One region of the Bradyrhizobium sp. GW821-FHT13H05 genome, then DNA from elsewhere that is predicted to be linked to it. Evidence: predicted binding sites of a transcription regulator. Region 1 holds the regulator's gene; each other region holds the start of a gene.

Region 1 (7,393 bases):
CGTCGCCGGTCCAGGCCACCGTCCGGCCCTCGATCGGGCCGCGATGCTCCTGATAGGTCATGAGGTCGGCCATCACCTGGCAGGGATGCGAGCGTCGTGTCAGGCCGTTGATGACGGGCACGGTCGCGTTGGCCGCAAGCTCGAGCAGCGCATCATGGTTGAGGATGCGGATCATGATGGCGTCGACATAGCGCGACAGCACGCGCGCGGTATCGGCGATGGTCTCGCCGCGGCCAAGCTGCATCTCGGCGCCGGTGAGCATGATGGGCTCGCCGCCGAGCTGGCGCATGGCGACGTCGAACGACACGCGGGTGCGGGTCGAGGGGCGCTCGAAGATCATCGCCAGCGTCTTGCCTTCGAGCGGCCTGACCGGCTGATGCGCCTTCTGCTTCGCCTTCATGGCGGTGGAGGCGTCGAGCATGCTCTTGAGCTCCGACAACGGGAGCTCGTTGATGTCGAGGAAGTGCTTCGGGGGCTTGCTCATCAGCTTGCCGCCCGCTTGGTCTGGCTGGACGAGATCGCGGCACAGGCGCGCTCGAGCCGCCCGACGCTGTCCTCGATCTCGGCTTCGGTGACGATCAATGGCGGCAGGAAGCGCACGACATTGTCGCCGGCCCCGACAGTGAGCAGTTTTTCGTTGCACAGCGCCGCGCCGAGATCGGCTGAGGGCACGACGGCCTGGATGCCGATCAGCAGGCCTTCGCCGCGCACTTCGCTGACGATGTCAGGATAACGGTCGATCACGGAGGCGAGCTTCTGCTTGAGCAGCAGCGACATCTTCTGCACGTGGTCGAAGAAGCCGGGCTTGAGCATGACGTCGAGCACGGCGTTGGCCGCCGCGATCGCGAGCGGGTTGCCGCCGAAGGTCGAGCCGTGCGAGCCGGGCCCCATGCCGGCAGCCGCGTCCGCGGTCGCCAGGATCGCGCCGATCGGGAAGCCGCCGCCGAGCGCCTTGGCCAGCGACATCACGTCAGGCGTGACGCCGGTGCGGCGATGCGCGAACAGATCGCCGGTGCGGCCCATGCCGGTCTGCACCTCGTCGAATGCGAGCAGCAGGCCCTTCTCGTCGCAGAGCTGGCGCAACGCCCTCAGGAAGGCGGGCGTCGCCGAGCGCACGCCGCCCTCACCCTGGATCGGCTCGATCAGGATGCCGGCGGTCTGCGGACCGATCGCTTTCTTGACGGCTTCGATATCGCCATGCGGGACCTGGTCGAAACCGTCCATCGGCGGACCGAAACCTTCGAGATATTTTGCAGATCCCGTCGCGGCCAGCGTTGCCAGCGTGCGGCCGTGGAAGGCGCCTTCAAAGGTGATGATGCGGTAACGTTCCGGATGTCCCTTGGAGAAGTGATGATGGCGGACCAGCTTGATCACACCTTCCAGCGCTTCGGCGCCGGAATTGCAGAAGAACACGAAGTCCGCAAAACTCTCATTGCACAGGCGCGCGGCGAGCTTCTCGCCGTCGGGGCTCTGGAACAGGTTCGACATGTGCCAGAGCTTGGTCGCCTGCTCCTGCAACGCCTTGACCAGCGCCGGATGGGCGTGGCCGAGCGCGTTCACGGCGACGCCGGAGGTAAAATCGAGATAGCGATCGCCATTGGTCGCAATCAGCCAGCAGCCTTCGCCGCGCTCGAAACCGAGGTCCGACCTGGCGAAAACGGGGAGCAAATGCGGCGCAGCGCTGTTAGTCATGACGGTCACTTGATGTTGAGGACGGTGTGAGCGTGCATTGCGCAACGCACCATTGACCGGCCCGGAAAACGAAACGTGCCGCCTTTTAAGGGCGGCACGTGACACTATCTTATGCCGGGTAGAACGGGTGTCAATGCCGCCCGAAAGCCTCGCGAAACGCTGAATCCGTAGTCTTGCGGTGCCGAATTTACGTGGTTTTAGCCACGGAACATGTGGAAGCGAGTCGGCGGACTCTTGCGCGTGAGTCACGCCATATTGTAGCGTTTGGCTTGTCAGATACGACATCTCGTGCAGTGTTTCTGATCCTCTAAGTCCTCATGTACCGGCGTAAACGTTCGGGCGGCTCTCGGTGCCCGGCGAGCCTTAAGGGATTCTGACGGCACGGGTTTTTCAAGGCTTAGGCATTCGCCGCGAGGCGCCAGGATGGCAGCCGCACGGCGAGGGAAAGGGTGCAATGACGGTTTTGACCTGGTCCGACGATCGCGTCGAGCAGTTGAAAAAGCTCTGGGAGGCCGGATTGTCGGCCAGCCAGATTGCGGCCGAGCTCGGCAACGTGACCCGTAATGCCGTGATCGGCAAAGTGCACAGGCTCGGCCTGTCCGGCCGCGCCAAGAGCCCCTCATCGGCTGCTCCCCGGCCGCGCAAGGCGCGTCCCGCGCAGCATATGATGCGGGTGACCCGCCCGATCTCGCGCGGCAACACCGCGCTGGCGCAGGCCTTCGACGTCGAGGTCGAGGCTGAACCGGTCACCTACGACAACGTGGTGCCGATGAGCCAGCGGCTGTCGCTGCTGGAGCTGAACGAGGCGACCTGCCACTGGCCGGTCGGCGACCCCTCGAGCCCGGATTTCTTCTTCTGCGGCGGCAAGGCGCTCTCCGGCCTGCCCTACTGCGCCCAGCACTCGCGGGTGGCGTATCAGCCGGCCGCAGATCGCCGGCGGGCGCCGGCGAAGCCGGGTCCGCGCTGAGCTGGGCCCCAAACGACATCGTTCCGGCCTAATGCGCAATTGCGCACGGGGGACCGGGACGATCCGGACATAAAAAAGCGCGCCACCCGGCGCGCTTTTTATTGGCTTGCTTGCAGCAAACCTTACGTCTGCTCCGCCTTCGCGAAACGGTCATCCAGCGCGTAGCCGGCACCGCGGACGGTGCGGATCGGGTCCTGCTCGCGACCGAGATTGAGCAGCTTGCGCAGACGGCCGATGTGAACGTCGACGGTGCGCTCGTCGATATAGATGTCGCGGCCCCAGACGCTGTCGAGCAGCTGCTCGCGCGAGAACACGCGGCCGGGATGCTCCAGGAAGAACTCCAGCAGGCGATATTCGGTCGGGCCAAGGTCGATCGGCCGGCCCGAGCGCGCGACACGGCGCTTGTCGCGGTCGAGCTCGATGTCGCCATAGGCGAGCACGGTGGCGAGCCGCTCGGGGCTGGCGCGCCGCAGCAGGCCCTTCACGCGGGCGAGCAGCTCGGGCACCGAGAACGGCTTGACGATGTAGTCGTCGGCACCGGTCGCAAGACCCCGCACCCGCTCGCTCTCCTCGCCGCGCGCCGTGAGCATGATGATCGGCAGCTGCTTGGTCTCGGGCCGGGTGCGAAGCCGCCGGCACAATTCGATGCCTGACAGGCCCGGCAACATCCAGTCGAGCACGATCAGATCGGGAATGTGCTCCTTGAGGCGGGTGTCGGCGTCGTCGCCACGCATCACCGTCTCGACGTCATAGCCGTCGCCTTCGAGGTTGTAGCGGAGAAGCTCGGTGAGAGCTTCCTCGTCCTCAACCACCATAATGCGTGCGCCCATCAGGTCGTCGCTCCTTAAGTCTTCAGGTATTGGGGACCGTGGTGGCGAAGGTCGTCATGTCGCCCTTCGGCCGCTTGTCGGTGATCGCCTGGCCCTCGATCATGTAGAACACGGTCTCGGCGATGTTGGTGGCGTGGTCGCCGATCCGCTCGATGTTCTTGGCGCAGAACATCAGGTGGATGCAGAACGAGATGTTGCGCGGATCCTCCATCATGTAGGTGAGGAGCTCGCGGAACAGCGAGGTGCAGATGGCGTCGACTTCCTCGTCGCCCTTCCAAACCGCCATCGCCGCCGGCAGATCATGCGCGGCATAGGCGTCCAGCACCGACTTGACCTGCTGCTGCACGAGATCGGTCATGTGCTCCAGGCCGCGGAACAATTTGAGCGGATGGAAATCCGTCTCCAGCGCCGCGACGCGCTTGCCCATGTTCTTGGCGAGGTCGCCGATGCGCTCCAGATCGGTCGCGACGCGCATGGCGCCGACGATCTCGCGCAGATCCACCGCCATCGGCTGGCGGCGCGCGATGGTGAGCACGGCGCGCTCCTCGATCTTCTTCTGCAGCGCGTCGAGCTCGACGTCGATGGCGACGACGCGCTGGCCGAGCGCGACGTCGCGGCGGATCAAAGCGTCGACGGAATCGACGATCATGCGCTCGGCGATGCCGCCCATCTCCGCGACCAGCCGGGTGAGCTCCTGGAGGTCGGTGTCGAAGGCCTTTGCGGTATGTTCAGTACCCATGTCCCGTCTCCTCAGCCGAACCGGCCGGTGATGTAATCCTGCGTGCGCCGGTCGGTCGGCGACGTGAAGATCTTGCTGGTGTCGTCGAACTCGATCAGCTCGCCGAGATACATGAAGGCGGTCTTGTCGGAGACGCGCGCCGCCTGCTGCATGTTGTGGGTGACGATCGCGATCGTGTAGTTCTCGGACAGTTCCTGGATCAGCTCCTCGACCTTGGCGGTCGAGATCGGGTCGAGCGCCGAGCAGGGCTCGTCGAACAGGATCACCTCGGGCCGCACCGCGACCGTGCGGGCGATGCAGAGGCGCTGCTGCTGGCCGCCGGAGAGCGACAGGCCGGAGGCGTTGAGCTTGTCCTTGACCTCGTTCCACAGCGCGCCGCCGCGCAGCGCCTTCTCGACGCGGTCGTCCATCTCGGACTTCGAGATCTTCTCGTAGAGGCGGATGCCGAAGGCGATATTCTCGTAGATCGTCATCGGGAACGGCGTCGGCTTCTGGAACACCATGCCGACGCGGGCGCGCAGCAGGTTGAGGTCGAGCTTGGGATCGAGGATGTTGGTCTGGTCGAGCATCAGCTGACCGGTGACGCGCTGGCCGGGATAGAGGTCGTACATCCGGTTGAAGATGCGCAGCAGGGTCGACTTGCCGCAGCCGGACGGGCCGATGAACGCGGTGACTCGGTTGGTGCCGAGCGCCAGATTGATGTTCTTCAGCGCGTGGTGCTCGCCATAATAGAAGTTGAGGTTGCGCACCGTCACCTTGGCCGGGGCGTCGGGCAACACCGGCGCCTGCGGCAAACCACCGGCCGCGCTCATCGATACAGAAAGCTCACTCATTTTGCGGTCCTCTCGGCGCCAAGGATGCGCGCGCCAATGTTCAGGGCAAGCACGGTAATCGTGATCAGCAGCGCGCCGCTCCAGGCGAGCTGCTTCCAATAGGCGTAGGGGCTCTGGACGAAGTTGTTGATGGTGACCGGCAGGTTCGCCATCGTCTTGTTCAGGCCGAGGCTGAAGAACTGGTTCGACAGCGCGGTGAAGAGCAGCGGCGCGGTCTCGCCGGCAACGCGGGCGGTTGCGAGCAGCACGCCGGTGATGAGGCCCGACCGGGCAGCGCGATAGGCGATGCGCTTGATCACCAGCGAGCGCGGCAGGCCGAGGGCGGAGGCCGCCTCGCGCAGCGCGTTCGGCACCAGCAGCAACATGTCCTCGGTGGTGCGCAGCACGACCGGGATCACGATGACCGCGAGCGCGAGTGAGCCTGCGATCGCGGAGAATCCGCGCATCGGCACCACCACCGCGCCATAGATGAACAGGCCGATGATGATCGAGGGTGCCGAGAGCAGGATGTCGTTGATGAAGCGGATCACCGAGGTCAGGCGATCGTTGCGGCCGTATTCGGCAAGATAGGTGCCGGCGAACAGGCCGAGCGGCGCGCCGATGCCGACGCCGATCACGGTCATGATGATCGAGCCGACGATGGCGTTGCGCAGGCCGCCTTCGGTCGAGCCCGGAGGCGGCGTGTCCGCAACGAAGATCTCCAGGTTCAGGCCGGCGAGGCCGTTGTAGAGCAGCGTGATCAGGATCAGCGCGAGCCAGGTGACGCCGAAGGCGGCAGCGGCGATGCAGAGCCCGCGAACGACGATGTCCTTGCGGCGGCGGCGCGAATAGATCGGGTTCATGGCGCTAGTTCCCCGCCTTCTTTTCCAGCCGCATCAACATCAGCCGCGCGGCTGCGAGCACGAAGAACGTCAGCACGAACAGCAAGAGGCCGAGCAGGATCAGGCCGGACTGGTGCAGGCCGTCGCTTTCGGCGAACTCGGATGCGATCGCCGCCGAGATCGTGGTGCCCGGCGCGAAGATCGACCCCGAGATGCGGAACGAGTTGCCGATGATGAAGGTCACCGCCATGGTCTCGCCGAGCGCGCGGCCCAGCGCCAGCATGACGCCGCCGATGACCCCGACGCGGGTGTAGGGGATCACCACGCTGCGGACGACCTCCCAGGTGGTGCAACCGACGCCGTAGGCGGCTTCCTTCAGCACCGGCGGCACCGTCTTGAACACGTCGACCGAGATCGAGGTGATGAACGGCAGCACCATGATGGCGAGGATCAGCGCGGCGTTGAACAGGCTGAGATAGGACGGAGGACCTGCGAAGATCGCGCCCAGCACGGGCACGCCGTCGAAGATCTTGATCATGAAGGGCTGGAAGGTGTTGGCCAGGAACGGGCCGAGCACGAAGAAGCCCCACATGCCGTAGATGATCGAGGGAATGCCGGCGAGCAGCTCGATCGCCATGCCGATCGGGCGGCGCAGCCATTGCGGGCAGAGCTCGGTCAGGAAGATCGCAATGCCGAGACCCACGGGAATGGCGATCAGCATCGCGATGAAGGAGGTCACGAGCGTGCCGTACATCGGCCCGAGCGCGCCGAGCACCGGGGGGTCTGCCGACGGCGCCCAGCGCTGCGTCCACAGGAAGGAGAGGCCGTATTCCTTCATCGCCGGGAAAGCGCCGACGATCAGCGAAATGATGATGCCGCCGAGGATCAGCAGCACCGAGATCGCGGAGAGCCGCGTGATCCAGTAGAAGGTGACATCGCCGAGCTTGAACGCGCTCAAGGCTTTGGCGCGATCATACGGTCCGGCGTCGTCGATTACATCGCTCTGAACGGCCATCTCTGCCACGCCGATCCCCTGTACCCGTTATATACGCTTGCTGTCGGTGTTGTTGTTGGTCTTGCGCTCCGGATGCGGCGCAATGCCGATCCGGAGCGGAGGTCTTTTGAGATCCCGGCGCCCAGTCCGGGGCAAGAGCGCTTAGCTCTTGATCTCGGCGGCCCAGGTCTTCTCGACCAGACCGACGACGCCTTCCGGCATCGGGATGTAGTCGAGCTCTTCAGCCGCCTTGCCGCCGTTCTTGAAGGCCCAGCGGAAGAACTTGATGGCTTCCTGCGAGGCCGCCTTGTCGGTGGCATCCTTGTGCATGAGGATGAAGGTCGCCGCCGTGATCGGCCAGGACTTGTCGCCGGGCTGGTCGGTCAGGATGACGTAGTAACCGGGCGCCTTGGCCCAGTCGGCGTTGGAAGCGGCCGCCTGGAAGGCTTCGACGGTCGGCTGCACCGGCTTGCCGGCCTTGTTGACGAGACCGGTGTAGGTCAGCTTGTTCTGCTTG
Region 2 (7,393 bases), on a different contig from region 1:
CGTCGCCGAGCCCTTGAACTGGTTGACCATCTGGCACTCGGTCAGCTCGATCGAGCCGAGCGGCACGGCGAAGCCGACGTCTTCGGCAAACAGCTCGACCTCGACCTCGCCGAAGCGGATCTCGCCGACAAAGGGATGGTTGCGGCCATAGCCGCGCTGGGTGGAATAGCCCATCGCCAGCAGAAATCCTTCGTCACCGCGCGCGAGGTTTTGCAGGCGCAGGTCGCGGTCGGCCGGAAAATTCAGCGGCTCGCGGGTGAGATCGCCGACGCTGGCGCCGTCTTCGGCTTGCGGCGAGGATTCGATCAGCCCGTCGCGGCCCAGAATGTCAGTCACGCGCGGCGTGGGCGCGGTCGATGCTTCAGACGCTGCCGGTGACTCCGGCACAAACCCTTCCGCGAGTGAGGGATCGAGCAGGCGATGCGTGTAATCGAAGGTCGGCCCGAGGATCTGGCCGCCCGGAATGTCCTTGAACGTCGCCGACACCCGCCGCTGCACCCGCATCGCGCCGGTGTCGACCGGCTCGCTGGCGCCGAAGCGCGGCAAGGTGGCGCGGAAGGCGCGAACCAGGAAGATCGCCTCGATCAAATCGCCCCGCGCCTGCTTGATCGCGAGCGCCGCGAGCTCGCGGTCGTAGAGCGAGCCTTCGCTCATGACACGGTCCACGGCAAGGCCGAGCTGCTCCGAGATCTGGTCGAGAGAGATTTCCGCAACGCTCTGGTCGCCGCGCCGCGCATAGGCGAGCAGGCGATGGGCGTTCTCGATGGCGCGTTCGCCGCCTTTGACTGCGACATACATGCTTCAGCTTCCCTTGCTCACGACGCGCGTGGTGCGGGGGATCGCAACCACGGCGTCATCGGCGACCAGCACCACATCGATGCCGCGCGGAAACAGCGCCTCGTTGAACCGCAGCCGCTCGAACAGGTCGAAAGGCTTGATCGACGCCTGAAGCGACGCCACGCCATCGATGCCGGGACCGCGGAGCTCGAAGCTGCGCCCTGCGTCCAGGCTCTCGACCTGGACGATCACCGTGGTGGAACGATCCGGATATTCGTTGGTGCCGAGCGCGAAGCGTTCGAGCGCCGGAAGCAAGCCACCATCGCTGATCAGCGCAAAGCTCGCGATGGACGAATCCTGCACCACCGGCGCGCCAGTGTGGAACTTCAGCCATTTCGTCACCTCGGGTCTCTCCGCCATCCGCGCGTCGAGCCAGAGTGGCGTGTCGTGGTCGAACAGCGTCAGCGCGATCGCGGCGGTGCCGCGCATCATCGTATCGGGCGCTCCGGCCATCGGCACGATGCGCTGGACCGAGCCCGGCCGCGCCATCGCATCCATGACCGAACGAAAGGTCGATTGCGCCGACAACACCTTGTCGGCGAACCCCGGCGGCAGTTCCGCAATCGTGGTCATGATCTCACCCCTCACCGCGCACCATGGTGTAGAAATCAACCTTCGTCGCAGCGGTCTCGCCCGCTGCCTGTTTGCGCTTGACCATAAGCTGCTCGCGCAACGGCGCGATAACGTCCCGCTCCACCGCGGCGCCAAAATCCCGCGATTGCACCAGCGCATCGCACAGCGCGATCAGCCGCGCCTTCTCGCCGTCGCGCCCGAGCGTGTAGCCGAAGCCGACCTCGCCGCTCGCAAGCCGCACCGCGGCGCGCGACACCGTGGCTTCACCGAGGTTGAACGGCGCGCCATCGCCGCCGACCCGGCCGCGCAGCATGACGAGGCCGTTTTCCGGTTCGCGCAGATCCTGATGGGTCGGGAGGGCCAAGTTGCGGAGGCGAGCGGCGATCTCGCCCGCCTCCGCATGCGCCAGCACGGCCATTGCGGCCTGGCGCTGGGCTTGCTGGGTATTGTTCTGGGTCACCAAATTCACCGAACTTGCCGAATTCAAGTTGTCTATGATAATAGACAACTTCATACGGAAGCGCCATGACTGTTTCGTGACAAAGGTGTGATTTCTGGGCTAGCTTGGCCGATGACATGAGCATGCAGGACACAGCCTCCTCCGGCGTCGCGCTATGGCGCCTCGTTGCCGACGGCATCGAGCGCGGGATCGCCGACGGCCGCTTTGCCGCCGGTGACAAATTGCCGGGCGAGATGGAAATCGCCGAAACCTATCGTGTGAATCGCCACACCGTGCGGCGCGCGCTGGCGGCGCTTGCCGAGCGCGGCATCGTGCGGGCCGAACGCGGCAGCGGAACCTATGTCGAGGCGCAACGCCTCGCTTACCCCTTGCGCTCGCGCACGCGCTTCTCCGAGATCGTCGGCGCCGATGGCCGCGAGCCGCATGGCCGCTTGCTCGAAGCCTCCGAGGACGTCGCCACGCGCGAGCTGGCGCGGGAACTGGGCTTGAAGACCGGCGCACCGCTGGTGCGGATCGAGGCGATCCGCCTTGCCGACCGCACGCCAATCTGCGTCTCCACGACCTGGCTGTCGGCGGAGTTGTTTCCGGGTGCGGGGGCGGTATTTGCCGCGACGCGCTCGATGACGAAACTGCTCGAGCATTTCGGCGTGCGCGACTATCGCCGCGGCGCGACCCGGATCACCGCCGGCATCGTCGACGCGACTGATGCTGCGCGGCTCGATCTTCCGCTGGGACGGCCGATCCTGGTGGTTGACGCGACCGACCACGATCTCGACGGCAAGCCGCTGGTGACCAAGCACTCGCGGTTCGCGGCGGAGCGGGTGGAGTTTCTGGTGGAGAACGGGTGAGCTGCGCCATCTTCCCCTCTCCCCCTGTGGGAGAGGGTGGCTCGTCGCGAAGCGACGAGCCGGGTGAGGGGTCTCTCTCCGCGAGTCCAATTCTCATTTGAGTGCGCGGAGAGAGACCCCTCATCCGGCGCTTCGCGCCACCTTCTCCCACAAAGGGAGAAGGAAGAAATCACGCGACAGCCCGCCGCCCGATAATCGCAAACCGCAGCTTGCTCGAGACGAAATCGATCGCGGCGACCGCGACCAAAATCATCAAAATCAGGAACGACACCCTCTGCCATTCCAGCACGCGGATCTGCTCGGCGAGCTGGAGGCCGATGCCGCCGGCGCCGACGATGCCGATGATGGTGGCCGAGCGTGTGTTGGATTCGATGAAATAGAGCACCTGACCGGCGATGACGGGAAGGACCTGCGGCAACAGGCCGAAGCGGATCTCATGCAACGCGCTGCCGCCGGAGGCGCGGATGCCTTCGACCTGCTTCTGGTCGGCGCCCTCGATCGCCTCCGAGAACAGTTTTCCGAACGCGCCGAAATCCGACACCGCGATGGCGAGGACGCCGGCGAACGGACCGAGCCCGACCACGTTGATCCACACCAGCGCCCAGATCAGCGTGTCCACGCCGCGGATCGAGTCGAGGAAGCGGCGGACCGGGAAGCGCAGGATGTTCGACGGCACGATGTTGCGCGCGGCCAGCAGGCTGACCGGAAGCGCGAACAGCGCGGCCAGCGTCGTGCCGAGCAGCGCGATCGACAGCGTTTCGCCGAGCGCCTTCAGATAGACCGGCAGCGACGAGCCGGGGTCCGGCGGGATCATCATCAGGCTGATCCAGCCGAGCTGGCTGAGGCCGGCGAAGAGGCGCGACGGCGAGAAGTCGAGATCGACGAGCCCATAGACCAGGATCGCGAATGCCGCGACGATCATCGCTGGCATTGCCAGCCGCGCCGACGCCGGCCGGTCGAACACATCAGGGTAGCGGGCGCGAATCTCGCGCGTGTCGACCTGCTGCGGCTTCGTCACGTCCGCGCCTCCTTGCCGAACAGGCGGCCGCGCAGCCAGCCGGTGCCGATGTCGATGATGAAGACGGTGACGATGATGGTGAGCAGGATGGCGCTGACGTCCGAATAGTAGAACTTGCGGATCGCGACGACGAGCTCCTGGCCGATGCCGCCGGCACCGACGAAGCCCATGACGGAGGCTTCGCGGACATTGATCTCGAAGCGCAGCAGCGCGTAGCTGGCATAGCCCGCGGTCACCTGCGGCACGATGGCAAAGCGCATGCAGGCGAGCCAGCTCGCGCCGGTCGAGCGGATGCCCTCGACCGGCCTCATGTCGGCGTTCTCGACGATCTCCGAGAACAGCTTTCCGAGCGCGCCGGTGGAGTGGATCGCGATCGCCAGCACGCCGGCCATCGGACCGAGCCCGAAGGCGATCACGAAGATCAGCGCAAAGACGATGCCCGGGACAGTGCGCGCGAACTCAAGCAGACGGCGCACCACGAAACGCAACCAAGGCGAAGGTGAGGTGTTTTCAGCCACGAAGAAGTTCAGGCAAAATGCGAAAGTCGCGCCGATCAGCGTGCCGACATAGGAAATCAGCACGGTCTCGCCCAGCATCTTCAGCCATTTGCGCCAACCCCACAGCCATTCGCCGACATCGGTCCAGACCCGCTGGCCGCTGTCGAGCGTGAGGATGCGGTCGAAATAGCTGATGAAGTTGCCGAAATGGGCGAAGAGGGTGCGCAGGTTCACTTCCGCGCCGACCGCGGCGAGAAGAAGCGCAGCGGCGAACACCGCGGCTCCCAACAGCAGGCGCCATCGCCTGCGCGCCACCGCCTGGCTGTAAGCCGCATTGAGCGTCGCCAGCTGCTGTTCGGGGAGGATCGAAACCGCGATGGTCATTGGTCAAAGAGGACCCATCAAAAGAGAAAGAGCCGGGTCCATCGACCCGGCTCCAGTGACGTCGCCCTGAGATCAGGACGCCTTCTTCTTACGCAGTGCATCGACGAACTTGATCAGGTCGATCGTGCCATCCCAGTCCTTGGTGGTGGCGTGATTAAAACCCTTCTTCTGGCCGTCCTGGAGGCGATCGAACGCCGCCTTGTCCTTCGCCGGCGCGTCGAAGAAGGCCTTCGCGATGGCCGCCTTGGCGTCGTCCGGCAGATCAGAGTTGTAGGCGTAGGGACCGTTGATGATCGGTGCCGACTTGTGGATGATGCGGAAGTCGTCCTTCTTCATCGCCGAGCCGTCGGCATTCTTCAGCATGCCCTTGGTCAGCATCTGCGCCAGCGTCGAATCGTCGTCGGTGGTCCACTGGTTGGCGGCGACGTCGACCGTGCCCTGCGCCAGCGCCAGCATCGCGTTCTCGTGGCTGCCGGTGAAGACGACCTTGCTGAAATAGGTGTCGGCGTCCGGGATGCCCATCTTGTCGAGCTCGAAACGCGGCACGTTGTTGCCGGATGTCGAGTTCGGATCGACCAGACCGAGGTTCTTGCCCTTGAGGTCGTCGACCTTCTTGTAGGCGCTGCTCGCCTTGACGAAGAACACCGAATAGTAGCCGGTCGAGCCGTCAGCATTGATGTCGTTAGCGAAGGCGTCGGTCTTGACGCCGGTCAGGCGCGCGCGGGCAAACGAGGCCGAGCCGTAGCTGGCGATATGGATGTTGCCGGCGCGCTGGCCTTCGATCACGGCAGCGTAGTCGTTGGCAATGCGCAGCGTGACCTTCACGCCCAATTCCTTGGTGAGATAGCTCATGAACGGCGCCCACCGCTCGGTGACGCCGGAAGCGTTCTCGGCCGGGACGACCGCGAAGGTCAGCTCGGGATATTTGGCTTTCCAGTCCTCGGCGGAGGCTGACGTCGTGAACGCGAGCGCGGCGGCGCCGGCGAGGATTAATCTGCGAGTGATCATGATACCCTCTTCATCGGTTGGGGTCGGTTGACGCAAAACTGGCAACTAAACAGGTGAGGCTCAGGCGGCCGCGGCCGTTCCGAGCGCCGGCACACCCTCGGGCACCGGTGCAGATGCGCCGCCCATGACATCGGCGGCTTCGAGATCGTAAAGCTCACGCGCGACGTGGTCGGTCAACTCGGCCGGCGCACCGTCGAACACCACGCGCCCTTGCGCCATGCCGATCAGCCGGTCGCAATAGCTGCGGGCCAGATCCAGCGAATGCAGGTTACAGAGCACGGTGATGCCAAAATGCTTGTTGATGCGCAGTAGCGCATCCATGACGATCTTGGTGTTGCGCGGGTCGAGCGAGGCGATCGGCTCGTCGGCAAGGATGATGTCGGGCTGCTGCACCAGCGCGCGGGCGATCGCGACGCGCTGCTGCTGGCCACCGGAGAGCTGGTCGGCGCGCTGGGCCGCGAGCGAGGCGATGTCGAACTGTTCGAGCGCGGACATTGCCAGCGCCTTGTCCCGCTCGGGCCAGGTCTGCGTCAGCGAGCGCCAGGCCGGCATCGTCGCAAGGCGCCCCATCAGCACATTGGTCAGCACGTCGAGCCGGCCGACCAGGTTGAATTGCTGGAAAATCATCGCCGACCGCGCGCGCCACTGCCGCAATTCCTTGCCGCGCAGTGCGGTGACGTCGAGGCCGTCGAACAGGATCCGGCCCTGCGTCGGCGTCGCCAAGCGATTGATCATGCGCAGCATCGTCGACTTGCCGGCGCCGGAGCGTCCGATCACCCCGACGAAGCCGCCGGGGGAGACTTGAAACGAAGCGTCGTCCACCGCGGCTTTTGCGCCAAAACGGCACGTCAGACCTTCAACCACCAGCATGCAGGGCTCCAGAGTAGCTGGGACCCACCGCTAACGCCCGCGCTTGACACTTGTGTGACATGCACGTTGCGGTGCGGCGATCCAACACACCTCATCCCCTGTCATCGCATCGTCATGACATTGTCATCAGGCGGCTCGAAGAGGAACCGTTCTCAAACTACGGATGTAACATGGCCGGCAAAACGCTCTCGGTCCAACCGACCATCGACGCTTCCGCGAAGCTCCATGAGACCAGGCTTGGCGCCTATACCGAAGTCGGCGCGCGCACGATCCTGAACGAAGTCACCATGGGCGATTATTCCTATGTCGTGAACGACGCGCAGATCACCTACAGCACAATCGGAAAATTCTGCTCGATCGCGGCGATGACGCGCATCAATCCGGGCAATCATCCGATGCACCGCGCGACGCAGGCGCATTTCACCTATCGTTCGAGTGCCTATTTCGCGGGCGAGAGTGACGACGCCGACTTCTTCGACTGGCGGCGTCAGCATCACGTCCATATCGGCCATGACGTCTGGATCGGCCATGGCGCGATCGTGCTGCCGGGCCGCAACGTCGGCACCGGCGCGGTGATCGCGGCCGGCGCGATCGTCACCAAGGACGTGCCCGCCTACACCATCGTCGCCGGCAATCCGGCGCGGATCGTGCGGCGGCGGTTCTCGGAAGAGGTTGCGGGGCGACTTGCAAGGCTCGCCTGGTGGGACTGGGATCACGACAAATTGCGTGCGGCGCTACCCGATTTTCGCAAGCTCGCAATTGAAGATTTCCTCACGACATACGAAGCAGGGGCACATTCCTCTGCCAGCAAACGAAGCGCGGTCGCGTGACAGATATTTTCCTTGAAGGCGGCCGGGCCCTGATCGGCGCCGAGTTCGTCGAAACTTCACTGAGTGTT
Region 3 (7,393 bases), on a different contig from region 1:
AATTCGCGTCTGTCGAGCTTGGCCAATTGCGGTGTTCCTTTGGGAACCAACGCGCCATCGTACCAAGCGGCGCCCTGCAACGCCGGGGTTTCCGATTGTTGGGTTAACTTTGCCGGACGTCGTCAGCCGGTCTGACGCTGCAAGACCGCCTCGGCAATCGCGTAATAATGCAGCGCGCCCTTCTCGAGCGTCAGATTCTCCATCACATAGTCGCGAGGTGCGAAGTCGCCGGCGCCGACATGCGACCAGAAGTCGCCCCACGCGGCGACGAAGCCACCCGCATCGGTGAAAATCGTGCCGCAGCGTGGGTCGAAATAGGGCACCGAGGACACGCCACCCTCGTATCTGACCCGATGCGGGAAATATTCCGGATCCTGCCACGGCCCGCCGCGATCCCAGGCGAACACGGGAACGCCGCTCGACAGCGCCTGCTGGCAGGCGATGCCCTGGCTCTCATGCTCGCACAGGAAGACCATGCTGCGGCAACGCGCCAGCGCAGCCTTGTAGTCGTCTTCCTTGTACTGGCCGTAGCGGATGACTTCGACCGTGCGGCCGCTGGCCTCGAGATGCCGGCGGATCGGCTCGATCAGCTCCGCATCGAAGCGGTCGTGCTCCCAGCGCACCTTGTCGTAGAGCAGCACGTCGACGCTTTTCTGCTCAGGAGGCGCCGGCGTCCACAGATCGGTCTCGATGCCGACCGGCCAGATCTCGACATGGGGCCAGTAGGGCCGGCACATCTCGGCATACCAGCTGCACGGCACCAGGATGGTCTTCGTGTGCAGGTCTGTGAGATGTGCTGGTGCTTCCACCGGGTGGTTGTACATGGCGACCCCGAGCAGGAGAGGGTTCTTCCATGCGAACCAGTCCAGCACGAACGGCCGCCCGATGATGCAGGCAAGCTCTTGCGGATGCTTGCGGATGTAGCCGTAATCGTTGACGCGATAGGGAATGCCCACCCGGTCGAGGCCGGCACAGAGATTGAGGAACACGCGCCGCTGGCCGCTGATCCATGACTTGCCGAGCAGCATCCGCCGCAGCAGCGGCCGGATGTGGCGGTCACCCGGAAACCAGCGATCGTCCCGTTCCTCGAAAAACAGGTTAAGCGTCATCCGCTCGCCGCCATCAGGGGCCGCCGGAACCAGCGGAGCGTCGGCACCGCCATGCGGCAGGTGAGCCGGGTTCGCCCGTATACGCTCGGCAACGTCCATTTCGGTCACGTCCAGGCACTGAAAAACGTCGGACGACGTTTTGAAATCATGGTTTCTTTTCGATGATCGCGGCGGCCGGTTCAAGCACAGGGCAAATTTAACGCTAACGCGCGAAATCCGCCGCAACGTCCCATTCGCGGACCGATTTGCAGACTTATGTGACATTCTTCGGGGATGCTGCGGCGCAGTCCGATTGCCAAGCCTTCGATCGTCAAGCCAAGGTCAAGCCAAGGTCCAACTGATTAACGGCCGCAGAACTCGCAAGACCGCTTCCGGTCCCGTGCCCGCATGCTGAACCGCCATTTCTCCATCTACCTCGTCGCCTACATCCTGCCCGCGGCGGTGGGCTTCTTTGCCGTCACCGCCTACACGCGGCTACTCACGCCCGCCGAATACGGCGTCTATGTCGTCGGCATCAGCCTTGCCGGCATCCTGGGCGCGATCTTCTTTGCCTGGATCAAGCTGTCGGTGTCGCGCTATCAGGCGATGTCGGCGGAGGTGGATTTTCGCGGCACGGCGATGGTCGCCTTTGGGCTCACGGTCGCGGTGCTCTGCGCCGCCACCCCACTGGTCTTCTTGTTCCGCAGCGATGTCAGCGTCGAGCTGCTGCTGGCCAGCATGTTCGTCGCGATCATGGCCAATGCGGTCGATGTCGGCCAGGAGTTCGAGCGCGCCAAGCTGCGGCCGTATCGCTTTGCGGCGATTTCGATCGTGCGCAGCGTATCGAGCGTCGGCTTCGGCCTCGCCGGCATCTGGCTCGGCTGGGGCGGCATGGGCTTGCTGGCGGCGTTCGGCCTCGGCTCACTCACAGGGATCATTCTCAATCTCGTCGGAGACCGCACCACGATCTCCGGTTTCCAGCGCAGCCAGTTCATGCAGCTGGCGCGCTATGGCCTGCCGCTGACGCTCGCGGGCCTCTCGGTCGCGCTGTACTCGACCTGCGACCGTCTGATCGTCGCCTATCTGCTCGGCAAGGACGCTGCCGGCATCTTTGGCGTCGCCGCCGATCTGCCGCGGCAATTCATGGTCATGATAGCCTCGAGCGTCGCCGCGGCAACTGTGCCGCTGGTGTTCCGGTCGCTGTCGGAGAAAAACAACGAGACGACACGCGAGCGGTTGAGCGAGAGTCTCGAGCTGCTGCTCGTGGTCGTCGCGCCCGTCGCGATCTGGCTGGCGCTCGCGGCGGACCAGGTCGCAGGCACGCTCGTCGGCGTCGATTTCCGCGCCGGCGTGTCGGCGCTGCTGCCGATCCTGGTGCTCGCCCGCTTCTTCGGCATCGCCAACCAGTTCTACGTCCAGATCAGTTTTCAGCTCGCCGAGCGTCCCTTCATGCTGGCGGCGCAGTCCTTCCTCACGCTGGTGGTGAGCGTGGCGCTGATGTTCACACTGGTTGCGGGCTACGGCCTCCACGGCGCGGCGCTGGCGACGCTCGCGACCGAAGCGCTCGGCTTCGTCGTCGCAATCGTCCTGATGCACCGTGCCCATCCCGTGCCGTTCGACGTCAACCGTCTCGCCGGTGTGGCGGTGTCTGCGGTGGCGATGGCGGCTGCGATCCTCGTCGCGCGATCGCAGGTCAATGGCTCCGGCCTCGTCCCGCTCATTGTCGTGAGCCTTGCCGGCGGTCTCGCTTACGCCGCCGCGGCATGGCTGTTGAACGTCGCGAATATACGGACGCTGTCCCTGCGCTTCCTGAGAACGTTCAATCGGAAGGCACTGGGCGTCTAGCCGCGCTGTCTCACGAGGCTGCGGTCGCGCTACCCCGGGACGCCGCGGAAATCAGCCGATTCGTCTGCTGCGATACCGCGCTCCGGGGGCGGCCACCGTTTAATATGGCTCACAACCCGCAAAAATGCGGGCTGGCCGGCAAATATGTCCGCCGCTTGATGACGGCGGGATGGTTGTGCTGGCTTTCGGTCTCGGTCGCGGGGTATTGTACAGTCGGCGGGAGCGCTGGCTCTTGGCGTGAGCAATGTCGCTCGGCCCGATATCCAGGCACGAATCAATATGAGAATGCGCGGGGCGCAACGGCCGGAGGCGGCCGTGGGCAACAACCGTGCCTCTCAAGGCGGGCATTTTCAGGAGCAGACCAGTTATGACTCAAAGGACGCCGGAAATCCGCGCATCGGCGCAGTTGCTCGCGCGTTATCGCGAGCCCGACAGTGCGCGCGGTGTCCTCGAACTGGCGATCACGGCGGTGCCGTTCCTCATCATCTGGGCTCTGATCTGGGTCGCTCTCGATCACGGCTATTGGCTGGCTCTGCTGCTCGAGGTGCCCGCGGCGGGCTTGCTGGTCCGCCTCTTCATGATCCAGCACGATTGCGGACACGGCTCGTTCTTCCGCGGCCGCGTTGTCAACGACTGGGTCGGCCGGGCCATCGGTGTCGTGACGCTGACGCCCTACGGTTACTGGCGGCATAACCATGCACACCATCATGCCGGCTCCGGCAATCTCGATCACAGGGGCCTGGGCGACATCGATACGTTGACCGTGCGCGAGTTTCTCGCGCAGCCGCGATGGCGTCGGACGCTCTATCGTTTGTATCGGCATCCTATGGTGATGTTTGGCGTAGGTCCATCGTATCTGTTCATCCTGAAGCATCGATTGCCGCTCGGGATGATGCGCGGCGGCTGGAAACCCTGGCTGAGCACGATGGGCACGAACACCGCGATCGCGGTTCTCGTCGCCGCCATGATCTGGCTGGTCGGCTACGGGCCGCTGCTGCTCGTACATCTGCCGATCATCGTTCTGGCGGCGTCGATCGGTGTCTGGCTGTTTTACGTCCAGCATCAGTTCGAGCACACATACTGGTCCAATGGCGAGACCTGGAATTTTCACGACGCTGCGCTGCACGGCAGCTCCCATTACCAATTGCCGGGTGTCCTGCGATGGTTCACGGCCAATATCGGCGTCCACCACATCCATCATTTGTCCAGTCGAATTCCCAGCTATCGGTTGCCGGACGTGCTGCGCGACCACCCGCAGCTCGCTGGAATCGGGCGAATAACGCTGCTCCAGAGTTTGCGGACCGTGCGGCTGGCCTTGTGGGATGAGGAGCGCTTGCGGCTCGTCTCCTTTGGCGAGGCTGGCCGGTCCGCCGGCCGTCGGTGACACCTTCTTCGGCATCGCCATACAGCTCGCGGCGGTGCCGCTGTTCGCACGCGGCGTTCGTTCGGCGCGGTCAGCGTTTGCCGCTGGCCGCCGCCGTCATGGTGGTCGCCTCAAAACTCTGCTGCCAATATTGCTCGACCTGCTGGATCAGGGCCGGCGGCAACGGAACGTAGTTGAGCGTTTCGGCTTGCGACTTTCCGCTGTCCAGCGACCAGCGGATGAAGTCGATGGCCGCGGCCGATCTCTCCGGCGATTTCGGCTGCCTGGACATCAACACGAATGTCGTGGCCGTGATCGGGTAGGCATCCTCGCCCGGAGCATTGGTGAGAACGAGATGGAAATCCTTCTCGGCCTTCCAGTCAGCACTCGAGGCTGCCGCCTGGAACGAGGCGGCGTCGGGGACAACGAAATGACCGGCGTTGTTCTGCACCACCCCGAACGAGATCTTGTCGAGCCGCTGCAGGGCATAGGCATATTCGAGATAGCCGATCGAGCCCGGAACGAGGCCGACGAGCGAGGCGACGCCGTCATTGCCCTTGCCGCCGAGCCCCACCGGCCATTCGACTGCGGTGCCTTCGCCGACGGTCGTCCTCCACTGCGAGCTGACTTTTGAAAGATAGTTCGACCAGTTGAATGTCGTGCCGGAGCCGTCGACACGGTGAACGACGGTGATCGGCGTATTCGGAAGCGTCAGCTCGGGATTGATCGCGCGAATGGCGGGATCGTTCCAGGATCTGAGCTTGCCGAGATAGATGTCCGCAAGCACCTGCCCGGTGAAATGAATCTGGCCCGGCTTGACGCCGTCGATATTGACGACCGGAACGACGCCGCCGATCACGATCGGGAACTGGATCATGTGGAGCTTCTCCAGCTCCGCTGGATCGAGCGGCATGTCGGTCGCACCGAAATCGACGGCGGCCTTCTTGATCAGGACGACGCCGATGCTGGATCCCACCGCCTGATAGCTGACGCTATTGCCGGTCTTCGCCTTGTAGGCGTCGATCCATTTCGTCATGACGGGCGAAACGAAAGTTGAACCTGCACCGGTGGTTTCGGCAGCGAAGCTTTGCGTCGCGACCAGCAGAACCGTGAGGGCGATCGGTAGGCTGATATGTTTCATCATGCGTCCGACGTTAGCAGCACGCCCGGAACGCCTCTGTGGCTTACGTCACAAGAATGTAATGGAAACAAGAACCATCTAGTTTGGTCTCTGTGTGATGCAGGACCTGGCGACTGAACAGCTCTCTGCACATCTCCGTGATCCCGGTCACATCCTGCTGCCTTGGCGGACGCCGTTCGCCCGGCTCCCGTCCGCGCCGCCTCTGAAGGCGGACATTCTGCGCAGCGATTGACCGCCAGCGCCAGGCCAGCCTCGGCCACAGGCCGCCCTTCCGCCCGCGCGGGCGGTCGTATATGAGAGATTTGTCACCCGAGCGGGCCGAATATCGCTGGATACGGAACGGATGGTGGCTGCGATTTCTTAATCCAAAGATCGCAATCTGATTTTTGACCGGCGGACTGCATTTCGACCGAGGATGGCATGAAAAACCTGATGACAACGGCGCAATCCACCGTGGCGATGCGGCGTTGGGGGCCTCCCGGAATTGTGGCGTTGGCGGCGATGCTCGCATTTGCGGCAGGAGGCCCGGCGACCGCAGCCAAGCAGCCGCGCCAGCCGGCCGAGGCGGTGGCGCCGCGCGAGGCCGGCGAGCCGATCATGGCGGTGGTGTCGATCAAGAGCCAGCAGGTCACCTTCTACGACGCCGATGGCTGGATCCTGCGCGCGCCGGTCTCGACCGGCACCACGGGACGCGAGACGCCGGCCGGCGTCTTCGCCATCGTCGAGAAGGACAAGGACCACCACTCGACCATGTACGACGATGCCTGGATGCCGAACATGCAGCGCATCACCTGGAACGGCATCGCGCTGCATGGCGGGCCGCTGCCGGGCTATGCGGCCTCGCACGGCTGCGTGCGCATGCCGTTCAATTTCGCCGAGGGCCTGTTCGACAAGACCAACATCGGCATGCGGGTGATCATCTCGCCGAACGACGCCGCCCCGGTCGATTTCATCCATCCCTCGCTGTTCGTGCCGAAGCGCGAGGCCATCGCGGCCGCGCCCGGTCGGATCGGCAAGCTCTCCGGCGAGGCCGAGGAGGCCACCCGGGCTGCCGACGAAACCAAGAAGGCTGCGGCAGCGGCAGCGAAAGAGGCGCAATCGCTCCCGGCTTCGCTCCGCAAGCTCGAGCAGCAAAAGGCGCGCGCCGACGCCGAGAACGCCTATGCCGACAAATTGGTTGCGAATGCCCGGAACGATCAGGCCAAGGCAAAGGCCGACGAGCTGAAGCAGAAGGCCGCGACCAAGGCCGCGGATGCGGCCACCCAGCTTGACGCCGCCAAGGCCGCTGCCCAGCCCAAGCGCGACGCCGTCGCTGCAACGAAGGAAGCCGCCAAGCTGGCTGCGACGAAAAAAGCTGACGCCGTGAAGGCTGCGACCGACGCAAAACTCGCGCTCGAGCCGGTCTCCGTCTACATCAGCCGTTCGACCCAGAAGCTCTACGTGCGGCGGAACACGCACAAGCCGGCGCCGGATGGCGGCGGCGAGGTGTTCGACACCAGCATCGAGGTTCCCGTCACGATCCGCAATCCCGACCAGCCGCTCGGCACGCACATCTTCACGGCGATGGCGAAGAACGATACCGGCCTGCGCTGGAGCGTGGTCACGATCGACAGCGGCGACGACGCCAAGAACGCGCTCGACCGCATCACCATTCCGCAGGACGTGTGGGATCGCATCGGCCCGACCGCGTTGCCGCGCTCGTCGATCGTCATCTCGGACGAGCCGCTGAGCGCCGAGACCAACTACCGCACCGAATTCGTCGCCGTGCTGAGCAATCACCCGCAGGGCGGCTTCATCACCCGCAAGCCGACCGCGCCGCCGCCGATGGAAATGGCGAGCGACGACGGCTGGGGCGGCAACGGTTTTGGTTTCTTCTTTGGGCAGCGCGATCCGAACCCGCAGCCGGTCAATCCGCGCCGCCAGCGCGGCGGCCAGTACCAGTATTATCAGCCGGCC
Region 4 (7,393 bases), on a different contig from region 1:
TGCCGATGATCGCGCCGCCGCTCGACCTGCGTGCCGATGCCGGCGCAACCATGCCGCGGCCGAGGAAGACCAACGTCGCGGACGACATGCTGTCGGGCATGAAGTCGATGTTCCACTCCGTCCTGCCGAAGAGCTCCACCTCCGATTGAGGCGGTGCCTAGAGCGTTTTCGAGCCAAGTGGACGCCGGATCGCGTGAACAAAGCGCGTCGAAACAAGAATATCTAGCTGTCAGCCGCCGACGCGGGCGAGGCCGCTGCGGGCGGCATCGTCGCGTGGACGAAGCGCGACGGCCTTGTTGTAGGACGCTGCCGCCTTGGCCTTGTCGCCCAGCCGCTCATAGGCCTGTCCCCGCGCGGTCCAGATCTGGGCATTGTGCGGATCGGCATCGGAGGCCTCATCGAGATCGGCCGCCGCTTCCTTGACCTTGCCGAGGGCGAGATAGCTGATGGCACGGCCGAGCAGCGGCTCGGCCTTTTGCGGATTGAGCCCGCTCGCAGCGCTGAAATCGGTGACCGCGAAATCGTGCTCGTTATTGCTCTGATAGATCAGCGCGCGGCCATAGAGCGCCTGTGCATTGTAGGGATCGAGCGCGACAGCGCGACTGAACTCGTCCAGCGCTGCGGCCGTCTCGCCTGACTTGGCCAGGGCTTGGGCCTTGACGGTGTGGGCCTGGGCTTCGCCGACACTGCCGGCGCTGACCGCGCTCTCCGGGACGGCGGCCGCCTTGGGCGCCTCCTGCGGCTTGTCCTTCTCCGGCATCAACGATCCCAGGTCGAAGGAGCAGCCGCACAGCGCAAACCCCATCAAAGCCAATGCGAACGGCCGCTGCCAGATCCGGCATAGCCGCGCCAAGCCACGCTGGGGGAAAGGGGAGGCCATCTACGGTTCGCTCGCGCGCTGGTGCCGCATCGGTAGTGCCCCGTCCCAGAAAGGCACCGCTCACAAACAATAACGCGGGCCAGGGGCCCGCGTCATCGAAAACAAAGTCTTGGAAAACCGAGATCTCAAAAGTTCGGCAAATCAGCGCGGACCGCGCGGACCAGCACCCGGGCCGCTGCGGCCGCCACGCTCGCCACCGGGGCCAGCGCCGAACACCGGCTTCGGCTTCATCGGCAGCAGGCCTTCACGCTGCAGCTTCTTGCGGGCCAGCTTGCGCGCGCGGCGCACGGCTTCGGCCTTTTCGCGGGCCTTCTTCTCGGAGGGCTTTTCGTAGTGACCGCGGAGCTTCATCTCGCGGAAAATTCCCTCGCGCTGCATCTTCTTCTTCAGCGCCTTGAGAGCTTGATCGACATTGTTATCGCGAACGAGAACCTGCACGCGGCATCCTCTTCAGTGGACAGGATTTGAATTCTGGTAAGACAAAGGGGATGGCAAAACGCGCAAGCCCTTAACCTTGAGCGCGCCGATGTATCAGACAAAACCTGGGATGTCCACCTGGCAAGCGGGTTTTTGGGCCAAGTTCAGCCATTAAATGCGGCGAAAAGACCCCTGTGCAGCCCCGATTTGGGAGATTTGGCGTCTTTGGCGGGGCTGCGACCGGAGCCTTGTTCCGGAAACTTTGAAATTAGGGGACGACACATGGATATGAAGAAATATGCCGCCGAGGCCATCGGCACGTTCTGGCTCACATTCGCAGGCTGCGGCAGCGCGGTGATCGCGGCCGGCTTCCCGCAGGTCGGGATCGGTCTGGTCGGCGTGTCCCTGGCTTTCGGACTGAGCGTGGTCACCATGGCCTACGCGATCGGCCACATCTCGGGCTGTCATCTCAATCCCGCTGTCACGGTCGGCCTTGCCGCCGGCGGGCGCTTTCCGGCCGGCCAGATCCTGCCTTACGTGATCGCGCAGGTCTGCGGTGCGATCGTTGCCGCCGAACTGCTTTACATCATCGCCAGCGGCGCCCCCGGCTTCGACGTCACCAAGGGCTTTGCGTCGAACGGGTACGACGCGCATTCGCCGGGTCAGTACAGCATGGTCGTCTGCTTCGTCACCGAAGTCGTGATGACCATGATGTTCCTGTTCGTCATCATGGGCGCCACCCATGGCCGCGCGCCGGCGGGCTTCGCCCCGCTCGCGATCGGGCTCGCGCTGGTGATGATCCATCTCGTCAGCATTCCCGTGACCAACACGTCGGTGAACCCGGCGCGCAGCACGGGTCCGGCGCTGTTCGTCGGCGGCTGGGCGCTGTCGCAGCTCTGGCTGTTCTGGGTCGCGCCGCTGATCGGCGGTGCGCTGGGCGGGGTGATCTATCGCTGGCTCAGCGAGGAGCCGAGCGGTGTGGTCGCAGGCGCGAAGACGGCCTAATCAAAAGGCGGGATCGCAGCAGACGCTGCGGTCCCGCTACTCGCCTTTCGGCGGCCTGACTTCCGTGACGTGGCCCATCTTGCGGCCGGGGCGCGGCGCGCCCTTCCCGTAGAGATGCACGGTAGCGCCCGGGACGGTCAGCCACTTCTCGTAGTCGTTGATCTCGTCGCCGATCAGATTGGTCATGGTGACGATCTCGCCATGGCGAACCGGCTTGCCGAGTGGCCAGCCGGCAATGGCGCGGATGTGCTGCTCGAACTGCGAGACCGAGGCGCCGTCGAGCGTCCAGTGTCCGGAATTGTGCACGCGCGGGGCGATCTCGTTGACCAGCACCTTTGGTCCCGTGCCGTTGGCGAGCACGAACATCTCCACTGCCAGCACGCCGACATAGTCGAGTGCGCTCGCGATCTTGCCGGCGATGCTGCGTGCTTCCTCGGCGAGCGCGTCCGGTATCTGTGCCGGTGCGCGGGAGATCTTCAGAATGTGGTCGCGGTGCTCGTTCTCGGTGACGTCGAAGCACTCGACCTGGCCTGCGGCCGAGCGCGCGGCGATCACGGAGATCTCGCGCTCGTACGGGATGAAGGCTTCCAGGATCGCCGATTTGGTGGCGAGGCTGGTCCACACCTTGGCGATGTCGTCGCCCTCGCGGATGATGGCCTGGCCCTTGCCGTCATAGCCGAAGCGGCGGGTTTTCAGCACAGCCGGGAGTCCGATCCTGACGATCGCCTCGCGCAACGAAGCCACCGAGGTGACGTCGGCGTAAGCGGCCGTGCCGATACCGAGCCGCGAGACAAAATCCTTCTCGGCGAGCCGGTCCTGGGTGGTCTCGAGGATCTTGCGGTTGGGCAGCACCGGACGGCGGGCATCCAGTATCATTGCGGCGGCCGCCGGCACGTTCTCGAATTCGTAGGTGATGACGTCGACATCGTTGGCAAACAGCTCGAGCGCCTCGACGTCGGCATATTCGGCGCAGGTCGCGTTCAGGACGACGTCGAAAGCCGGCGAGTCCGGATCGGGTGAGAACACCTGGCAGCGCAGGCCGAGCCGCGCGGCAGCCATGGCCAGCATCCGTCCCAATTGTCCACCGCCGAGGATGCCGATGGTGTCGCCGGGCTTCAGCTTCACCTGCTTTGCGTCAGTCACGCCTTGTCCTCCGGGCGCTCCGCAACCGCCTCGGTCTGTGCCTTGCGCCAGGCGGCGAGGCGGTCGGACAAAGCGGGGTCGGACAGGGCCAGCACGGCGGCCGCAAGCAGCGCCGCGTTGATCGCGCCGGCCTTGCCGATGGCCAGGGTCCCGACCGGGATGCCCGCGGGCATCTGGACGATCGAATAGAGCGAATCGATGCCCTTGAGCGTCCTGGATTCGACGGGAACGCCGAACACCGGCAGTTCCGTCAGCGCCGCCGCCATGCCCGGCAGATGGGCAGCACCACCGGCGCCGGCGATGACGACCTTGTAACCTGCGGCCTTGGCGCCCTTGGCGAACGCAAACAGCCGGTCGGGGGTGCGGTGGGCCGAAACGATGCGGGTGTCGGCGGCGACGCCGAGCGCTGCAAGCGTATCGGCGGCATGCCGCATCGTGTCCCAGTCCGACTGGCTTCCCATGATGATGGCGATCGGCGCGGTCATGACGTCAATTGTGCCCGGAAAACAGAAAGATAGGCCAGATTAACGGTTCCGGCCGGCGGCTCGCAAGGCGGTGGCAAGGAGAAGGGAATGGACTATCCTGTCTTGGTGAATCCCCGCAAGCCTTCATTGAGCAGGATGCCCATGAAGAAACCAACAAGGGCGAGTGCTGCGAAGGCCAAAAAGGGCCGGAAGATCAGTGCCAGCCGATCCAAATCTGCCCCCCCGCGTCCGGCCAAGCCTCCGCCGCGTCAAGCGTCGGCCGCCGCCGACACCAAGGCGACGATCCGGGGCCTGCGGAGCAAGCTCAAGGCGGCTGAGCGACGGGTCGCGGAACTGGAAGCTGCCGCCGACACTGACTTCCTGCTCGAGATTCCGAACCGGCGCGGTTTCGAGCGCGAGCTCACGCGTGCCATCGCCTACATGAAGCGGTATCGCGCCAGTGGCGCACTGGTCGTGCTCGACGTCGACCGGCTGAAACCGATCAACGATTGCTTCGGTCATGGCGCCGGCGACGAGGTGCTGAAGGCGATCGCGGGCGCGCTGACGCGGCAGGTCCGCGCCTCGGACGTGGTCGGCCGGCTCGGCGGCGACGAGTTCGCGCTGTTGCTGTGGAATCTCAGCGAGACCGATGCGAAGGCGAAGGCCGCGATCTTCGAGCAGGCGATCGACGAATTATCCTTCGTCTTTCGTGGCCAGCATGTGACCGCGGGCGCCTCCGCCGGTGTCGCGCTGCTGGGTGCGCAGTCCGATCCCGGCCGCGCGCTGGAAGAAGCAGATGCCGCCATGTATGTGCGCAAGGCGAGCCGGCGGCACGAGCCGCGGATCAGGCTTGTGAGCAGCGAACGCTAGAGGGTCGCGAGATCTTCCGGCACGTTACCGAATTTGCGCAGCAGCGTGGCGTCGCCGAATTCGCCGGTCATGGGATCGCCGCTGCGACTGAACGCAATCGCGCCGATGTGGCCGGTGCCGCGTGACAGAATCTCGGCGCGCCGCAGCGCGGCCGTCGAACTCTGGCATTCCTCGGCGGCGCCCGCGACAGGTGATCCGTCGTCATCGATCAGGAAGGGCATTGCAACGTAGTAGGTGACGTCCGACATGGCGTTGCTCCGGTCATCGACATCAGGCGGCGCTGCTGCGCGCCTTGTTGCGTGAGGTCTCGGGAATGCAGCCGGCCGAAATCGCCGCCTGCAATTCTTCCAGTTCCGCCTCCAGATATTCGTTGGCCATGATCAGCGCCTTGATGGTGCTGCGCAGATTGCCGTCGCACATCGCGATCGCCTGATCGCAGGCCTGTTCATAATGGCTGTTGTCGAGAAGGGCGGTTGCCGACATTTGCGTTGTCCTTGTTGTCGTTCTTGGGCGTGTCCTTGGGCGCTGGGTGTCCAAATGTTCCTATTTTGTTCTTTTGGAGTCAAGCGGATTCGGATGCGCCGAGCTGCCGCGAAAAGCGCCTCGCGGATCAGGCGATGATGTCGGGCGTGATCTGGTCTTCGATGAACGCGATGCGGTCGCGCAACAACAGCTTGCGCTTCTTCAACCGCTGCAACCGCAATAGGTCGGGGGCGGGCGATTGATGCAGTGCATCGATCGCCGCATCGAGATCTCGGTGTTCCTGCTGCAACCGGGCGAGCTCGGATTCGAGTTCGCGCTCGTCTTCATTGGTCATGTCTGCGGTGGCCGAAAAACCGATAGGCGTGAGATTAAGGCTGTGGATGCCCTGTGGAAATTATCGTCCTTGCGCGGCGTGATCGCAAGCGATCTGCGACCTGTGCGCGCCGATCTCCCGCAACATATTTCTGCGGATCGCTGCGGCGCTGCGCAAGCGCATTGATATCATGGATTTTTCCAACGTGGTTCCCTTACTCACGCTTCGTTACATATGAATTTTCAAAAATGACACTGCGACGACGGATACCCATCGACAGAACGAATCGGTGATGTACACTTCCTCGTCCGGATCGAATCCAAGGTTCACCCCTACCGAGGAGGTTTCGAATGACAATTCAGGCACATCTGGTTGAATTGGAACGGAAGCACAAAACTCTCGAAAACGAATTGCACGAAGCTCTCGTGCACCTTTCAACAGACGACCTGCAAATTGTTGAGTTGAAGCGCCGGAAGTTGATGGTCAAGGACCAGATCGAGCGTCTGAAGCACACCGGCGACACGCTTCACTAGTAACCCCCGTATCAGCGTAGAGTTAGATCACACCCTTTCAGGCAGGGGTGAGCGGTGTTGCGCTCATCCCTGCGGAAAAGGTGCGAAACCGTGCAAAGATATTTGCGCGGCGTCTGGAGCTATCTCCGTTCCGATGGATCGGAGCGGAGATAGCTCCAGATTTTTGTTTGGACGCGTTTTCTTGACGCGAACCGGTATCCACTTCGCTTGAAAACGCTTTAAATATTCGCGAGTTCGGCAACGTGATCCGCGATCGCGAGCGAGGACGTCAGTCCCGGCGATTCGATGCCGAACAGGTTGATCAATCCTTCGACGCCGTGATCGCGCGGGCCCTGCATCAGGAAATCCTGCGTGGCCACCGCCGGCGGCACGATCTTCGGGCGGATGCCCGAATAGCTCGGCATCAACGCGCCGTCAGGCAGCGTCGGCCAGTATTTGCGGATCGCCGGATAGAAGCGCTCGGCGCGTGACGGGTCGACCTCGTAGTCGATGGTCTCGATCCACTCGACGTCGGGGCCGAAACGCGCCTGCCCCGCCATGTCCAGCGTCAGATGCACGCCGAGGCCGCCGGGCTCGGGCACCGGATAGATCAGGCGCGAGAACGGCGCCCTGGCGTTGCAGCTGAAGTAATTTCCCTTGGCAAGATAGGCCGGCGGAATCCGGTCCACCGGCATGCCGTCGATGTTGCGTGCCACTGTCGTTGCTGCGAGCCCCGCAGCGTTGACGAGGAGGCTGCATTGCAGCGTCATCGGTGCCTCGCCGCCGGCCTCGACCTCGATCACGCCGGCTGCAGCCTTGGCGCGGACCAGCGGGGTGTGAAACGCGAAGGCCGCGCCGGCGTCCTCAGCCTCGCCGCGGAGCGAGAGCATGTAGGCGTGGCTGTCGATGATGCCGGTCGAGGGCGAGAGCAGCGCGGCGTCGCAGGCGAGCGCCGGCTCAAGCGCGCGTGCGGCCTCGCCTGTGAGCAGCTGCATGTCGAGCACGCCATTGGCCTCGGCATGCGCCTTGATCGATTGCAGCTTCTCGGTCTCTTTCGGATTGGTCGCGACAATCAGCTTGCCGCAATTTTTATGGGGGACGCCGCGCTCGCTGCAGTAGCGGTAGAGCGCATGCTTGCCGTCGACGCACATGCGCGCCATCCAGCTCCCGGCGCGGTAATAGATCCCGGCATGGATCACCTCGCTGTTGCGCGAAGAGGTGATGGTGCCGATGGCTTCGGCCTCCTCGAGCACGATCACCTCGCGCCCGGCCTGTGCAAGCTTTCTGGCCACCGCGAGCCCGACCA

What was found. Region 1 encodes PhoB, which activates phosphate uptake and scavenging genes when phosphate is short. Its sites were predicted from a motif close to TGTCATNNANCTGTCAT; they were not measured.
Region 2: the regulator PhoB is predicted to act here: its motif matches at 1,936-1,952, upstream of phnF (phosphonate metabolism transcriptional regulator PhnF).
Region 3: the regulator PhoB is predicted to act here: its motif matches at 5,484-5,500, upstream of pstS (phosphate ABC transporter substrate-binding protein PstS).
Region 4: the regulator PhoB is predicted to act here: its motif matches at 5,824-5,840, upstream of AC1RR3_RS02645 (YdcH family protein).

What each region holds. Positions count from the first base shown of each region.
Region 1 covers NZ_JBXAPO010000005.1:1,840-9,232, forward strand. Annotated here, with positions in the region: gene argF (ornithine carbamoyltransferase) at 1-484, opposite strand, end outside; gene AC1RR3_RS16820 (aspartate aminotransferase family protein) at 484-1,692, opposite strand; gene AC1RR3_RS16825 (GcrA family cell cycle regulator) at 2,147-2,659, shown strand; gene phoB (phosphate regulon transcriptional regulator PhoB) at 2,782-3,489, opposite strand; gene phoU (phosphate signaling complex protein PhoU) at 3,512-4,228, opposite strand; gene pstB (phosphate ABC transporter ATP-binding protein PstB) at 4,240-5,061, opposite strand; gene pstA (phosphate ABC transporter permease PstA) at 5,058-5,903, opposite strand; gene pstC (phosphate ABC transporter permease subunit PstC) at 5,908-6,897, opposite strand; gene pstS (phosphate ABC transporter substrate-binding protein PstS) at 7,039-7,393, opposite strand, start outside.
Region 2 covers NZ_JBXAPO010000009.1:110,533-117,925, forward strand. Annotated here, with positions in the region: gene AC1RR3_RS25425 (carbon-phosphorus lyase complex subunit) at 1-798, opposite strand, end outside; gene phnH (phosphonate C-P lyase system protein PhnH) at 802-1,410, opposite strand; gene phnG (phosphonate C-P lyase system protein PhnG) at 1,415-1,879, opposite strand; gene phnF (phosphonate metabolism transcriptional regulator PhnF) at 1,987-2,718, shown strand; gene phnE (phosphonate ABC transporter, permease protein PhnE) at 2,888-3,736, opposite strand; gene phnE (phosphonate ABC transporter, permease protein PhnE) at 3,733-4,617, opposite strand; gene phnD (phosphonate ABC transporter substrate-binding protein) at 4,690-5,625, opposite strand; gene phnC (phosphonate ABC transporter ATP-binding protein) at 5,686-6,495, opposite strand; gene AC1RR3_RS25465 (LbetaH domain-containing protein) at 6,666-7,325, shown strand; gene AC1RR3_RS25470 (alpha-D-ribose 1-methylphosphonate 5-triphosphate diphosphatase) at 7,322-7,393, shown strand, end outside.
Region 3 covers NZ_JBXAPO010000004.1:696,245-703,637, reverse strand. Annotated here, with positions in the region: gene AC1RR3_RS16480 (endo-1,4-beta-xylanase) at 1-26, opposite strand, end outside; gene AC1RR3_RS16475 (glycosyltransferase) at 123-1,208, opposite strand; gene AC1RR3_RS16470 (lipopolysaccharide biosynthesis protein) at 1,497-2,933, shown strand; gene AC1RR3_RS16465 (fatty acid desaturase) at 3,301-4,317, shown strand; gene pstS (phosphate ABC transporter substrate-binding protein PstS) at 4,388-5,440, opposite strand; gene AC1RR3_RS16455 (L,D-transpeptidase) at 5,858-7,393, shown strand, end outside.
Region 4 covers NZ_JBXAPO010000001.1:558,723-566,115, reverse strand. Annotated here, with positions in the region: gene AC1RR3_RS02695 (hypothetical protein) at 1-149, shown strand, start outside; gene AC1RR3_RS02690 (tetratricopeptide repeat protein) at 230-880, opposite strand; gene rpsU (30S ribosomal protein S21) at 1,022-1,318, opposite strand; gene aqpZ (aquaporin Z) at 1,580-2,302, shown strand; gene AC1RR3_RS02675 (5-(carboxyamino)imidazole ribonucleotide synthase) at 2,339-3,445, opposite strand; gene purE (5-(carboxyamino)imidazole ribonucleotide mutase) at 3,442-3,930, opposite strand; gene AC1RR3_RS02665 (GGDEF domain-containing protein) at 4,072-4,779, shown strand; gene AC1RR3_RS02660 (hypothetical protein) at 4,776-5,027, opposite strand; gene AC1RR3_RS02655 (hypothetical protein) at 5,050-5,262, opposite strand; gene AC1RR3_RS02650 (YdcH family protein) at 5,390-5,596, opposite strand; gene AC1RR3_RS02645 (YdcH family protein) at 5,926-6,108, shown strand; gene AC1RR3_RS02640 (NAD(P)/FAD-dependent oxidoreductase) at 6,327-7,393, opposite strand, start outside.